Streptomyces collinus: one gene and its partner. The protein of the gene in region 2 interacts with the protein of the main gene of each other region in a pairwise test. Links are inferred from orthologs where the notes say so. Each region holds a gene or a part of one and is shown on either strand. Other genes may lie near its edges. The genes, in order: ndk and RFN52_RS16570.

Evidence for each region.
Region 1: the proteins of RFN52_RS16570 (region 2) and ndk interact in binary tests that used the Escherichia coli proteins (3 or more experiments, as listed by UniProt). The link is inferred for Streptomyces collinus from one-to-one orthologs.

What each region holds. Positions count from the first base shown.
Region 1 is NZ_CP133771.1:3,006,520-3,012,469, forward strand. The notes cover bases 3,192-5,950. They hold ndk (nucleoside-diphosphate kinase), read right to left. Parts: upstream 4,899-5,950; coding sequence 4,485-4,898; downstream 3,192-4,484. Other genes in these bases: RFN52_RS13575 (rod shape-determining protein), read right to left, coding at 3,192-4,208; RFN52_RS13585 (DUF4233 domain-containing protein), read right to left, coding at 4,964-5,320; folC (bifunctional tetrahydrofolate synthase/dihydrofolate synthase), read right to left, coding at 5,326-5,950. Outside these bases: mrdA (penicillin-binding protein 2), read right to left, coding at 1-1,260; rod shape-determining protein MreD, read right to left, coding at 1,409-2,083; rod shape-determining protein MreC, read right to left, coding at 2,097-3,044; more of RFN52_RS13575, read right to left, coding at 3,189-3,191. UniProt on the Escherichia coli protein: Major role in the synthesis of nucleoside triphosphates other than ATP. The ATP gamma phosphate is transferred to the NDP beta phosphate via a ping-pong mechanism, using a phosphorylated active-site intermediate.
Region 2 is NZ_CP133771.1:3,690,731-3,696,746, reverse strand. The notes cover bases 1,744-4,568. They hold RFN52_RS16570 (5-formyltetrahydrofolate cyclo-ligase), read right to left. Parts: upstream 3,518-4,568; coding sequence 2,969-3,517; downstream 1,744-2,968. Other genes in these bases: galU (UTP--glucose-1-phosphate uridylyltransferase GalU), read left to right, coding at 3,686-4,568; RFN52_RS16575 (penicillin acylase family protein), read left to right, coding at 1,744-2,918. Also shown: more of RFN52_RS16575, read left to right, coding at 84-1,743; more of galU, read left to right, coding at 4,569-4,612; molybdotransferase-like divisome protein Glp, read left to right, coding at 4,617-5,957. UniProt on the Escherichia coli protein: Involved in the removal of 5-formyltetrahydrofolate.

The DNA of each region.
Region 1 (5,950 bases), 680 kb from region 2 along the record:
GAGCCGGTAGAAGACCGTGTCGCAGGAGACTTCCAGGGCGCGGCCGAGGCTGATCGGGCCGTATCCCTTGGACTCGAAGTTCTTGAAGACCTGGCCGCCGATCGAGTACGAGCTGGAGCACTCGTAGGGGCCGTTGAAGGAGTAACCGGCGTTGACCGCGGCGGCCGTCGGGATGACCTTGAAGATGGAGCCGGGCGCCGACTGGCCCTGGATGGCGCGGTTGAGCAGCGGGTAGTTGGAGCTCTTGCCGGTGAGCCGCGCGTAGTCCTTGGCGGAGATGCCGCCCACCCAGGCGTTCGGGTCGTACGTGGGGTTCGAGGCCATGGCGACGACGCGGCCGGTCTTGGCCTCCATCACCACGACGGCGCCGGAGTCGGCCTTGTAGTTGGTGCCGGTGTTCCGGTCGTGCTGCTTGCGGGCTTCCTTCATCGCCTCGTTCAGCTGGTACTCGGCGATCCGCTGGACCCGGGAGTCGATGCTGGTGACGAGGTTGTCGCCGGGGTGGGTCGGGTCGGCCTCGGCCTGGCCGATGACGCGGCCGAGGTTGTCGACCTCGTAGCGGGTGACGCCGGCCTTGCCGCGCAGCGCCTTGTCGTACTGGCGCTCCAGGCCGGAGCGGCCGACCTGGTCGGAGCGGAGATACGGCGAGTTGCTGTTCTGCGCCTTCTTGATCTCCTCGTCGGTGACCGGCGAGAGGTAGCCGAGGACCTGGGCGGTGTTGGCCTTGCCGGGGCTCGGGTAGCGGCGCACGGCCTCAGGCTCGGCGGTGATGCCGGGGAAGTCCTCGGCGCGCTCGCGGATCTGGAGGGCTTGCTTGGCGGTGGCCTCGTCGGTGATGGGGATGGGCTGGTAGGGCGAGCCGTTCCAGCAGGGCTGCGGCGTCTCGGCGTCGCACAGCCGGACCTTCTCCTGGACCTCCTTGGGCGTCATGCCCAGGACCTTGGCGAGCTTGGTGAGGACTTCCTTGCCGTCGTCCTTCATCTTCAGCAGGTCGGTGCGCGAGGCGGAGACCACCAGCCGCGTCTCGTTGTCGGCGAGGGCCACGCCGCGGGCGTCCAGGATCGAGCCGCGGACGGCCGGCTGGACGACCTGCTGGACGTGGTTGCCCGAGGCCTCCTTGGCGTAGGCGGCGCCCTCGCGGATCTGGAGGTACCAGAGGCGCCCGCCGAGGGTGAGCAGGAGGGAGAGGACGAGGACCTGGATGACGACGAGCCGGATCTGGACACGTGAGTTCCGGCCGGTCTCGGGAATGTTGGTCACTGCGGCTGCCTCCCCCTCTCGGTGCGCGTACGGGTGTGCGGAGCCGGCGGTCTGCCGGGGCATGTGTGTGCGGCGTCGAGTGATGAACGCCCGGCCCACGAGCCGGCGTTCCTACGGGACCGACCCGTTCGAGTGAACTTCCCTGCACTCACAGCCGCTTGACCCCCTTGATGCGCCCGGCGCGTGCCATCCGCGCCCGGGCGGCCTTCACACGCAGCCCGTTGCGCTGGCTGCCGATCTTCAGTCCGGTGCCGCCGGAGAGCCAGCCGGAGGAGAAGTCCGTGGCCTTGGCCGCGGCCGAGGTCGACTCGGCGAGCGGATCGTTCTCGGCGCGCCGGGCCAGGGCCATGATCCCCGGCACGACGAAGGGGGCGAGCAGCAGGTCGTACAGGGCGGCCGTGAACAGCAGGCTGCCGAGGCCCACATGGCGGGCGGCGGTGTCCCCGACGAGGGCGCCGACCCCGGCGTACAGCAGGGTGGAGCCGACTGCGGCGGCGAACACCACGGCCATGGGGCCGGTCGCGGACTTGAGCCGGCCCGTCTCGGGTTTCACCAGGCCCGCGAGGTAGCCGATGACGCACAGCACCAGGGCGTAGCGCCCGGCGGCGTGGTCGGCGGGCGGGGCCAGGTCGGCGAGCAGGCCCGCGCCGAAGCCGACGAGGGCGCCGCCCACGTGCCCGTACACCAGCGCGAGGCCGAGCACGGTGAGCAGCAACAGGTCGGGCACGGCGCCCGGCAGGTGCAGGCGGGCGAGGACGCTGACCTGGATCACCAGGGCGACGACGACCAGGGCGGAGGAGAGCAGGATCCGGTTGACGCGCATGGGGTGACAGCTCCTACTGCTCTTGCTGGTTCTGGCCGTCCACGGGCGCCTCGGGGGACGGCGTCACGGTCACCGTCACCGTCGGCCTCGGGGTGGGCTTGGGCTTGGGCGGGAGCACCGTGTCACGTGGGTTCTTCTTCGGGGCCTCGACGACGACACCGACGATGTCGAGCTTGGTGAAGGCGGCGTACGGCGTGACGTAGAGCGTGCGGGTCAGGCCGCCGCCGGAGGGGTCGACGCGGGAGACCACGCCGACGGGCACGCCGGGCACGAACGGCCGGTCGGCCTGGGAGCCGAAGGTGACCAGGCGGTCGCCCTTCTTCACCTCGGCCTTGCCGTTGAGGAGTTCGACGCGCAGCGGGCGGTCGCCCTGCCCGGAGGCGAAGCCGAGCTCGTCGCCGGACTCCATCCGGGTGCCGACCGTGAAGTCGGGGTCGCTGGCCAGCAGGACCGTGGCGGTGTTGGGCCCGACGGTGGTGACGCGGCCGACGAGCCCTTCCCCGTTCAGGACGGTCATGTCGCGCTTGATGCCGTCGTTGGCGCCGACGTCGATGGTGATGGTCCAGGAGAAGCCCTGCGCGGCTCCGATGGCGATGACCTCGGCGCCCTTGATGCCGTACTGGCCCTGGCCGGCGATCTTCAGCATCTTGTCGAGCTGCTTGAGGCGGCTGCGGCTGCGGTCGTCGCTGCCGAGTCGCGCCTTCAGGGCCGCGTTCTCCGCTTCCAGCGTGGCGAGCCGGTCGTGCCGCTCCCCGGAGTCGCGAATGGCGGAGACCGCGTTGCCGATCGGGTCGACCGCGGCCGAGACGCCGCTCTCGATCGGGCCGAAGACCGTTGCCGCGCCCTGCCGGGCACCGTCGACGGGCGAGTCCTCCCCGCCGCGGATGTCCACCGTGATCAGCGCGAACGCGATGGCGATCAGCAGCACCAGGAGCAGCCGGCTCTCTCGTGTGTCCCTCACGTGCGGCGGCCGTGCCCTTCCTCATAGGAATTCGGGAAGCCCCAGGGAAACCCGAGGGGCTGCTTTGTGGGAGCTTATGCCTCTATATCAACGATCCGCCGTACGAGAGGAGATCGTCCCGTACGGCGGAATCGAAGAGTTATGTCATCTGCGCGGCTGGGCGTCCAGCACCTGCTGGAGCGCCTCGAACTCCTCGACGCACTTTCCGGATCCGAGCGCCACGCTGTCCAGCGGGTCCTCGGCGATGTGGATCGGCATGCCGGTCTCCCGGCGCAGCCGCTCGTCGAGACCCCGCAGCAGCGCTCCGCCGCCGGTCAGAACGATTCCTCGGTCCATGATGTCGCCGGACAGCTCCGGCGGGCACTTGTCGAGGGTCGTCTTGACGGCGTCGACGATCGCGTTGACCGGCTCCTCGATCGCCTTGCGGACTTCGGCGGCGGAGATGACCACGGTCTTCGGCAGCCCGGAGACGAGGTCCCGGCCGCGGATTTCGGTGTGCTCGTCGGAGTCGAGGTCGTACGCCGAACCAATCGTGATCTTGATCTGCTCGGCCGTGCGCTCACCCAGCAGGAGGGAGTATTCCTTCTTGATGTGCTGGATGATCGCGTTGTCCAGTTCGTCGCCCGCGACGCGGATGGACTGGGCGGTGACGATGCCGCCGAGGGAGATGACCGCGACCTCCGTGGTGCCGCCGCCGATGTCGACCACCATGTTGCCCGTGGCCTCGTGGACCGGCAGGCCGGATCCGATGGCCGCGGCCATGGGCTCCTCGATGATGTGCACCTGGCGGGCGCCGGCCTGGGACGACGCCTCGATGACGGCGCGGCGCTCGACGCCCGTGATGCCCGAGGGCACACAGACGACGACCCGCGGACGAGCCAGATACCGCCGCTTGTGGATCTTCAGGATGAAGTAGCGGAGCATCCGCTCGGTGATCTCGAAGTCGGCGATCACGCCGTCCTTCAGCGGACGCACGGCAACGATGTTGCCGGGCGTGCGCCCGATCATCTTCTTCGCTTCGGCGCCGACCGCGAGGATGCCACCGGTGTTGGTGTTGATCGCGACGACGGACGGCTCATTGAGTACGATCCCGCGACCCCTGACGTACACCAGCGTGTTGGCGGTCCCGAGGTCGACAGCCATGTCACGGCCGATGAACGACATTGAGTTCCCCATCAGGATTCGTCTGGCCTTCCCACTGGCTTTTGAGGGCTTTTCAGGTAGGCAAAGGTGGGTGCTGTGACGTGAAGGCTTCCATCGTAGACGCGCCTTCGCGAACACTGCGGGAGGGTCTCCGCCATTGTCAGCAGATGCCGTCCGCATTCGCTTCTGGAGACGGGCGTTCGGGGACCATCGTTCCCTCGATCGCCACGCATATGCCGCAAAGTCCGGGGGCGTGGGGACCCCGGACCTGCCGAATGTGCTGGTGAGGTGCGGGCGCTACGCCCGGCCGGGGAAGAAAATCTTCACCTCGCGCTCGGCGGACTCCTCGGAGTCGGAGGCGTGGATCAGGTTCTCCCGGACGATGACGCCGAAGTCACCGCGGATGGAGCCGGGGGCGGCGGCGATCGGGTCGGTCGGGCCGGCCAGCGCGCGCACGCCCTCGATGACCCGCTCACCCTCGACGATCAGCGCCACGACCGGGCCGGAGGCCATGAACTCCACCAGTGGCTCGTAGAAGGGCTTGCCCTTGTGCTCGCCGTAGTGCTGCTCCAGCGTCTCCTGGTCCAGCGTGCGCAGCTCCAGCGCGGTGATCGTCCAGCCCGCCTTGCGCTCGATGCGGCTGATGATCTCGCCGGTCAGGCCGCGACGGACGGCGTCGGGCTTGAGGAGGACGAGGGTGCGCTGGCTCACGACGGGCTCCTTGTAGGTAAAGGTTTAGCGGTGGGACGAGGTTACCCGGCGTGTCAGGGCGGCTGTTACGCAGCGTCAGGTGTGGAGGAGCCCGCCTGGGCCGCGAATCTCGCCTTCGCCTCGTCCACCTTCCGGCCGTAGTGCACCGACGCCCACCACAGGGCCGCGAAGATCGCCCCCAGGAAGAACATGCTCGGGACGACGAACCCCGACGCGATGAGCGCGATCTGCAGCGCCCAGCCGAGGACGACCCCGCCCGGGCGCGTCACCAGGCCGCACAGCACCAGGCACAGGAACATCGCGATGCCGCTGACCGTCCACACGGTCGTCATGGACAGGTCGGGGTCCTTCATGGCGACCAGACCGGCGAACCCGATGACGAAGAACTCGCCGATCAGGGTCGAAGAACAGAGCGTGCGCACGGGACTCAGCCCCTCCCCAGGAGCAGTCGGGCCTCGCCGACGGTGATGACGGAACCGGTGACGAGCACACCACCGCCGGAGAACTCGCCCTCCTCCTCGGCCAGCGTGATGGCCGCCTCCAGGGCGTCGGGCAGCCGCGGCTCGACCTGGACGCGCTCCTCGCCGAACACCTCCACGGCGATACCGGCGAGCTCGTCGGCGTCCATCGCGCGATGGCTGGAGTTCTGCGTGATGACGACCTCGGCGAACACCGGCTCGAAGGCCTCCAGCAGCCCCCGGACGTTCTTGTCGCCGCTCGCGCCGACCACGCCGATGAGGCGGCTGAACTGGAACGCCTCGCCGATCGCCTCGGCCGCGGCCCGGGCACCGGCCGGGTTGTGGGCGGCGTCCAGCACGACCGTCGGCGACCGGCGCACGACCTCCAGTCGGCCCGGCGAGGCCACGGCGGCGAAGGCCTTGCGGACCGTGTCCGGATCCAGTGCGTCGGCCCGCTGCGCACCGACGCCGAAGAACGCCTCGACGGCGGCGAGCGCGACGGCCGCGTTGTGCGCCTGGTGTGCGCCGTGCAGCGGCAGGTACACCTCGGGGTACTCGCCGCCGAGCCCGCGCAGCGTCACCAGCTGCCCGCCG
Region 2 (6,016 bases):
AGGCCCTGCGCCTATCGTTGCTCCAGCGCTCAGTTAAAAGCACAGCCGAACCTGCCGCTCGCGTTAGGACAGCAAGGACAGCGATGCCCCCCAACACCACCGCCTCCACGGGTCAGCAGCCCGGCAAGTCCGGCAGGAGAAAGGGGCGCAAAGCCCGACTTATCGTGCTCGTCCTGGTGCTGGCCCTCGTCGGGGGCGTGGCCTATGGGTCGTACTGGTCCATCAGTACCGTCCGGGCCTCCTTCCCGCAGACCAAGGGCACCCTCACACTGAAGGGCCTCTCGGGCCCCGTCGAGGTCAAGCGCGACCATTACGGCATCCCGCAGATCTACGCCTCCTCCGACGCGGACCTGTTCATGGCGCAGGGCTACGTCCAGGCGCAGGACCGGTTCTACGAGATGGACGTCCGTCGCCACATGGCCGCCGGACGGCTGTCGGAGATGTTCGGCAAGAGCCAGGTCGACAACGACGAGTTCCTGCGCACCCTCGGCTGGGACCGGGTCGCCAAGCAGGAGTACGACACCAAGCTGTCGGCCACCACGAAGAAGTACCTCCAGGCCTACGCCGAGGGAGTCAACTCCTACCTCCAGGGCAAGGACGGCGAGGACATCTCCCTGGAGTACGCGGCGCTGGGCTTCACCAACGACTACATGCCGCAGAAGTGGACCCCGGTCGACTCGATCTCCTGGCTGAAGGCGATGGCCTGGGACCTGCGCGGCAACATGCAGGACGAGATCGACCGCGCCCTGCTCACCAGCCGCCTCGGCCCGAAGCAGATCGCCGACCTGTACCCGCAGTACCCGTACGGCCGGAACAAGGCGATCGTCCAGGAGGGCCAGTACGACGAGCTGACGGGGGCGTTCGAGCAGGGCGGCACGTCCGGCACGAGCGGTACGTCCGGCGCGAACGGCACCGGCGGCACCGCGGGAGCCTCCGCCGGAACCGCGGGCACCCAGGGCACCGGCTCGGGCACGGCCTCCGGCGCGGGCGGCACCGCCTCCGGCGCCTCGGGCACCGCAGGCCTGGACAGCCAGCTCGGCGGCCTCACCAACGTCCTGGACGACCTCCCTCCGGCCGTCGGCGTGAACGGCGACGGCATCGGCTCCAACTCCTGGGTCGTCGGCGGGGAGCACACCATCACCGGCAAGCCGCTGCTGGCCAACGACCCGCACCTGTCGCCCTCCCTGCCGTCCGTCTGGTACCAGATGGGCCTGCACTGCCGCAGCGTCTCCGGCGCGTGCCAGTACGACGTCAGCGGCTACACCTTCGCCGGCATGCCGGGCGTGATAATCGGCCATAACCAGAACATCTCCTGGGGCATGACCAACTCCGGCGTGGACGTCACGGACCTCTACCTGGAGAAGATCACCGGCAACGGCTACCTCTACGACGGCAAGGTCAAGCCCTTCGAGACCCGCGAGGAGACCATCAAGGTCGCCGGCGGCTCGCCGAAGAAGATCGTCGTCCGCGAGACCAACAACGGGCCCCTGCTGTCCGACCGCGACGAGGAGCTCGTCAAGGTCGGCAGGAAGGCCACCGTCGACACCGCCGCACCCGACAGAGGCGACGGCTACGGCGTGGCGCTGCGCTGGACCGCCCTGCAGCCCGGCACCACCATGGACGCCGTCTTCGCCATGAACAAGGCGAAGAACTGGACCGACTTCCGCAAGGCCGCCGCGCAGTTCGAGGTGCCCTCGCAGAACCTGATCTACGCCGACACCGAGAACCACATCGGCTACACGCTGCCGGGGAAGATCCCGCTGCGCCAGAAGGGCGACGACGGCTCCATCCCGGCGCCGGGCTGGGACCCGAAGTACCGCTGGAGCGGCTACATCCCGCAGGACGCGCTGCCCTACGAGTACGACCCGGAGCGCGGCTACATCGTCACCGCCAACCAGGCCGTGATCGACCCGGGCAAGTACCCTTACACGCTCACCGCGGACTGGGGCTACGGCGCGCGCAGCCAGCGGATCACCGACCTGATCCAGTCGAAGATCAAGGACGGCGGCAAGATCTCCACGGACGACATGCGCCAGATGCAGCTGGACAACAGCAGCGAGATCGCCCGGCTGCTGGTGCCCACGCTGCTGAAGATCGACCCCGGGAACAAGGACGTCCGCGAGGCGCAGAAGCTCCTGGAGGGCTGGGACTACACCCAGGACGCCGACTCCGCGGCGGCGGCCTACTTCAACGCGGTGTGGCGCAACGTCCTCAAGCTCGCCTTCGGCAACAAGCTGCCCAAGGAGCTGCGGCCCAAGGGCCAGTGCCTGTGGGTCGATCCGGTCAACACCACCGGCCCGGCCGACGAGGCCCGGAAGGTCCGCGAGTGCGGCCAGCGCGACCCCGACCAGGCGCAGCCGGACGGCGGCGACCGCTGGTTCGAGGTGGTGCGCAAGCTCATGAACCAGCCGGACAGCGACTGGTGGACGACCCCCGAGGTGCGCACCCGTCCCGCCGCCCACAACCGCGACCAGCTGTTCAAGCGGGCCATGATCGACGCCCGCTGGGAGCTGACCGCCAAGCTCGGCAAGGACATCGACTCCTGGAGCTGGGGCCGGCTGCACCGCCTGTTCCTGAAGAACCAGACCCTCGGCACCGCGGGCCCCGGTTTCCTCCAGTACGCCCTCAACCGCGGCCCATGGGAGCTCGGCGGCGGCGAGGCCACGGTCAACGCGACCGGCTGGAACGCGGCCGGCGGCTACGGGGTGGTGTGGGTGCCGTCCATGCGGATGGTGGTGAACCTCGGCGACCTCGACAAGTCGAAGTGGATCAACCTCACCGGCGCCTCCGGGCACGCCTACAACGCGCACTACGTCGACCAGACCGACAAGTGGGCCGCCGGCGAACTGCTGGACTGGTCCTTCTCGGACCAGGCGGTCGAGAAGAGCACGGCCGACAAGCTGGTGCTGAGACCGTGAACCGGTGAACGAAGGGCCCTCCACGCGTACGGGTGGAGGGCCCTTCGGCGTCAGGACCCCGGCCGGAAGCGTCGCACCCCCGCCGGTGTCACCACCGCGTCCACCGGCCGGTCGTGCGGCTCGGCGGGGACGCGCCCGACGACCTCGGAGTCGTACAGCAGCACCACCAGGGCGGGATACGCCCCCGCCCGCTCCAGCCGTGCCAGGACCCGGTCGTAGGAGCCGCCGCCCCGGCCGAGCCGCATCCCGCGCGCGTCCACCGCGAGGCCGGGCAGCAGCACGGCGTCGGCGGTGGTCACGCCGTCGGGTCCGAGGCGCTCGCCGGCGGGTTCGAAGAGGGCCATCCTGCTGCCGTGTTGCACCCGCGCCAGGGAGCCCTCGCCCTCGTACGGGCCCCAGTCCAGGTCGTTGTCGGGCAGCAGGGCCGGCAGCAGCACGCGCACGCCCCGGGCGCGCAGCGCGTCCAGGAGCGCGAGCGTCCCGGGTTCGCTCCCCACCGAGACGTACGCGGCCACCGTCCCGGCCCGCGCCAACTCGGGCAGCTCCAGCGCCCGCCCGGCCAGCGCTGCCGACGTTTCCCGCAGGTCATCCGCCGTCAACCTGTTCCTCACCGCGAGGATCTCGCGCCGCAAACTCCGCTTGTCAGGCTCGCCCGGACGTGCGATAGGCCTCAATGGTTGCTCCCGAACTATGGCAATACGCTCATATGAGCGCCTATGAACCGGAGCCGCAGATTCCATCCAAAGGCACCGGATAGGGTGGCCGACATGACTCAGTTGCACCCTCGGATCAGCAAGGCTGTCATTCCCGCAGCAGGCCTCGGCACCCGGTTCCTGCCGGCCACCAAAGCCACTCCCAAGGAGATGCTGCCGGTCGTGGACAAGCCCGCGATCCAGTACGTGGTCGAGGAGGCCGTCGCCGCGGGTCTCGACGACGTCCTCATGGTGACGGGCCGCAACAAGCGCCCCCTGGAGGACCACTTCGACCGCAACTACGAGCTGGAGTCGGCCCTCCAGAAGAAGGGCGACGCCAGCCGTCTCGCCAAGGTGCAGGAGTCCAGTGACCTCGCGACCATGCACTACGTCCGCCAGGGCGACCCCAAGGGCCTCGGCCACGCCGTCCTGTGCGCCGCCCCGCACGTGGGTGACGAGCCCTTCGCCGTCCTCCTCGGCGACGACCTGATCGACCCCCGCGACCCCCTGCTGCAGCGCATGGTCGAGGTCCAGGAGCAGCGCGGCGGCAGCGTCATCGCGCTCATGGAGGTCGCCCCGGAGCAGATCCACCTCTACGGCTGCGCGGCCGTGGAGACCACCGAGGACAGCGACGTCGTCCAGATCAGCGGCCTGGTCGAGAAGCCCGACCCGGCCGACGCCCCGTCCAACTACGCCATCATCGGCCGCTACGTCCTCGACCCGCACATCTTCGAGATACTGCGCCGGACCGAGCCCGGCCGCGGCGGCGAGATCCAGCTCACCGACGCCCTCCAGCAGCTCGCCGAGACGTATACATCAGCGGCTACCGCCGAGGAGAAGACCGGCGGCCCCGTGCACGGCGTCGTCTTCAAGGGCCGCCGCTATGACACCGGCGACCGCGGCGACTACCTGCGTGCCATTGTCCGACTCGCATGCGAACGTGAAGACCTGGGCCCGGACTTCCGGACCTGGCTTCGCAGTTACGTAGCCGAGGAGATGTAGTCCGTTGAGCAGCGCCGCGCCCCACGTCACCGGCCAGGACCACTTCGGCCCCGACCACCTGTGGTCGGTGGACGAACACCTGGAGGACATCCTCGCCACCGTCCGGCCCCTGGAGCCGATCGAGCTGCACCTGCTCGACGCCCAGGGCTGTGTCCTCGTCGAGGACATCACGGTGCCGGTGTCCCTGCCGCCCTTCGACAACAGCTCGATGGACGGCTACGCGGTACGGGTCGCGGACATCGCGGGCGCGAGCGAGGAGTTCCCGGCGGCCCTGGAGGTCGTCGGGGACGTCGCCGCGGGCCAGGCCGAACTGCTGCACGTGGGCCCCGGCCAGGCCGCCCGCATCATGACCGGCGCCCCACTGCCGCCGGGCGCCGAGACGGTCGTGCCCGTCGAGTGGACCGACGGCGGGCTCGGCGAGGGCCCGGTGCGCGGCATGCGCGCCCGCAGCCTCGGCCCCGAGGGCGCCACCGGGCACGTGCACGTGTACCGCCCGGCCGAGGCCCGCGCGCACGTGCGTGCCAAGGGCAGCGACGTGAAAGCCGGCGACCGCGCCCTGGAGGCCGGCACCGTCCTCGGGCCGCCCCAGATCGCCCTGCTCGCCGCGATCGGCCGCGGCACCGTCCGGGTCCGCCCGCGCCCGCGCGTGGTGGTGCTCTCCACCGGCAGCGAACTCGTCCAGCCCGACACGGAACTGGGCACCGGTCAGATCTACGACTCCAACAGCTTCGCCCTCACCGCCGCCGCCCGCGACGCCGGCGCCATCGCCTACCGCGTGGGCGCCGTCGCCGACGACGCCGAGACCCTGCGCTCCACCATCGAGGACCAGCTGGTCCGCGCCGATCTGATGGTCACCACGGGCGGCGTGAGCGTCGGCGCGTACGACGTGGTCAAGGAGGCGCTGTCGCACGTCGGCGACGAGGACGAGCCCGGCAGCGGCATCGACTTCCGCAAGCTCGCCATGCAGCCCGGCAAGCCCCAGGGCTTCGGCTCCATCGGCCCCGACCACACCCCGCTGCTGGCCCTGCCCGGCAACCCGGTGTCGTCGTACGTCTCCTTCGAACTCTTCGTCCGCCCCGCGATCCGCACCCTCATGGGCCTGGAGGACGTCCACCGCCCCACGACCCGGGCGACCCTGGCCGCGGAGAAGGCGCTGACCTCACCGAAGGGCCGCCGCCAGTTCCTGCGCGCCACCTACGCCGACGGCGAGGTCACCCCGGTCGGCGGCGCCGGATCCCACCTGGTCGCCGCCCTCGCCCACGCGGACGCCCTGATCGCCGTCCCCGAGGACACCGAGTCCGTCGAGCCGGGCACCGAGGTCGAGGTGGTCCTGCTCGGCGGATAGCCGCTGGTTGGGGGTACCGTGTCGCGCACAACAGGCCCTGCGCCGCACCGCGACGGGCC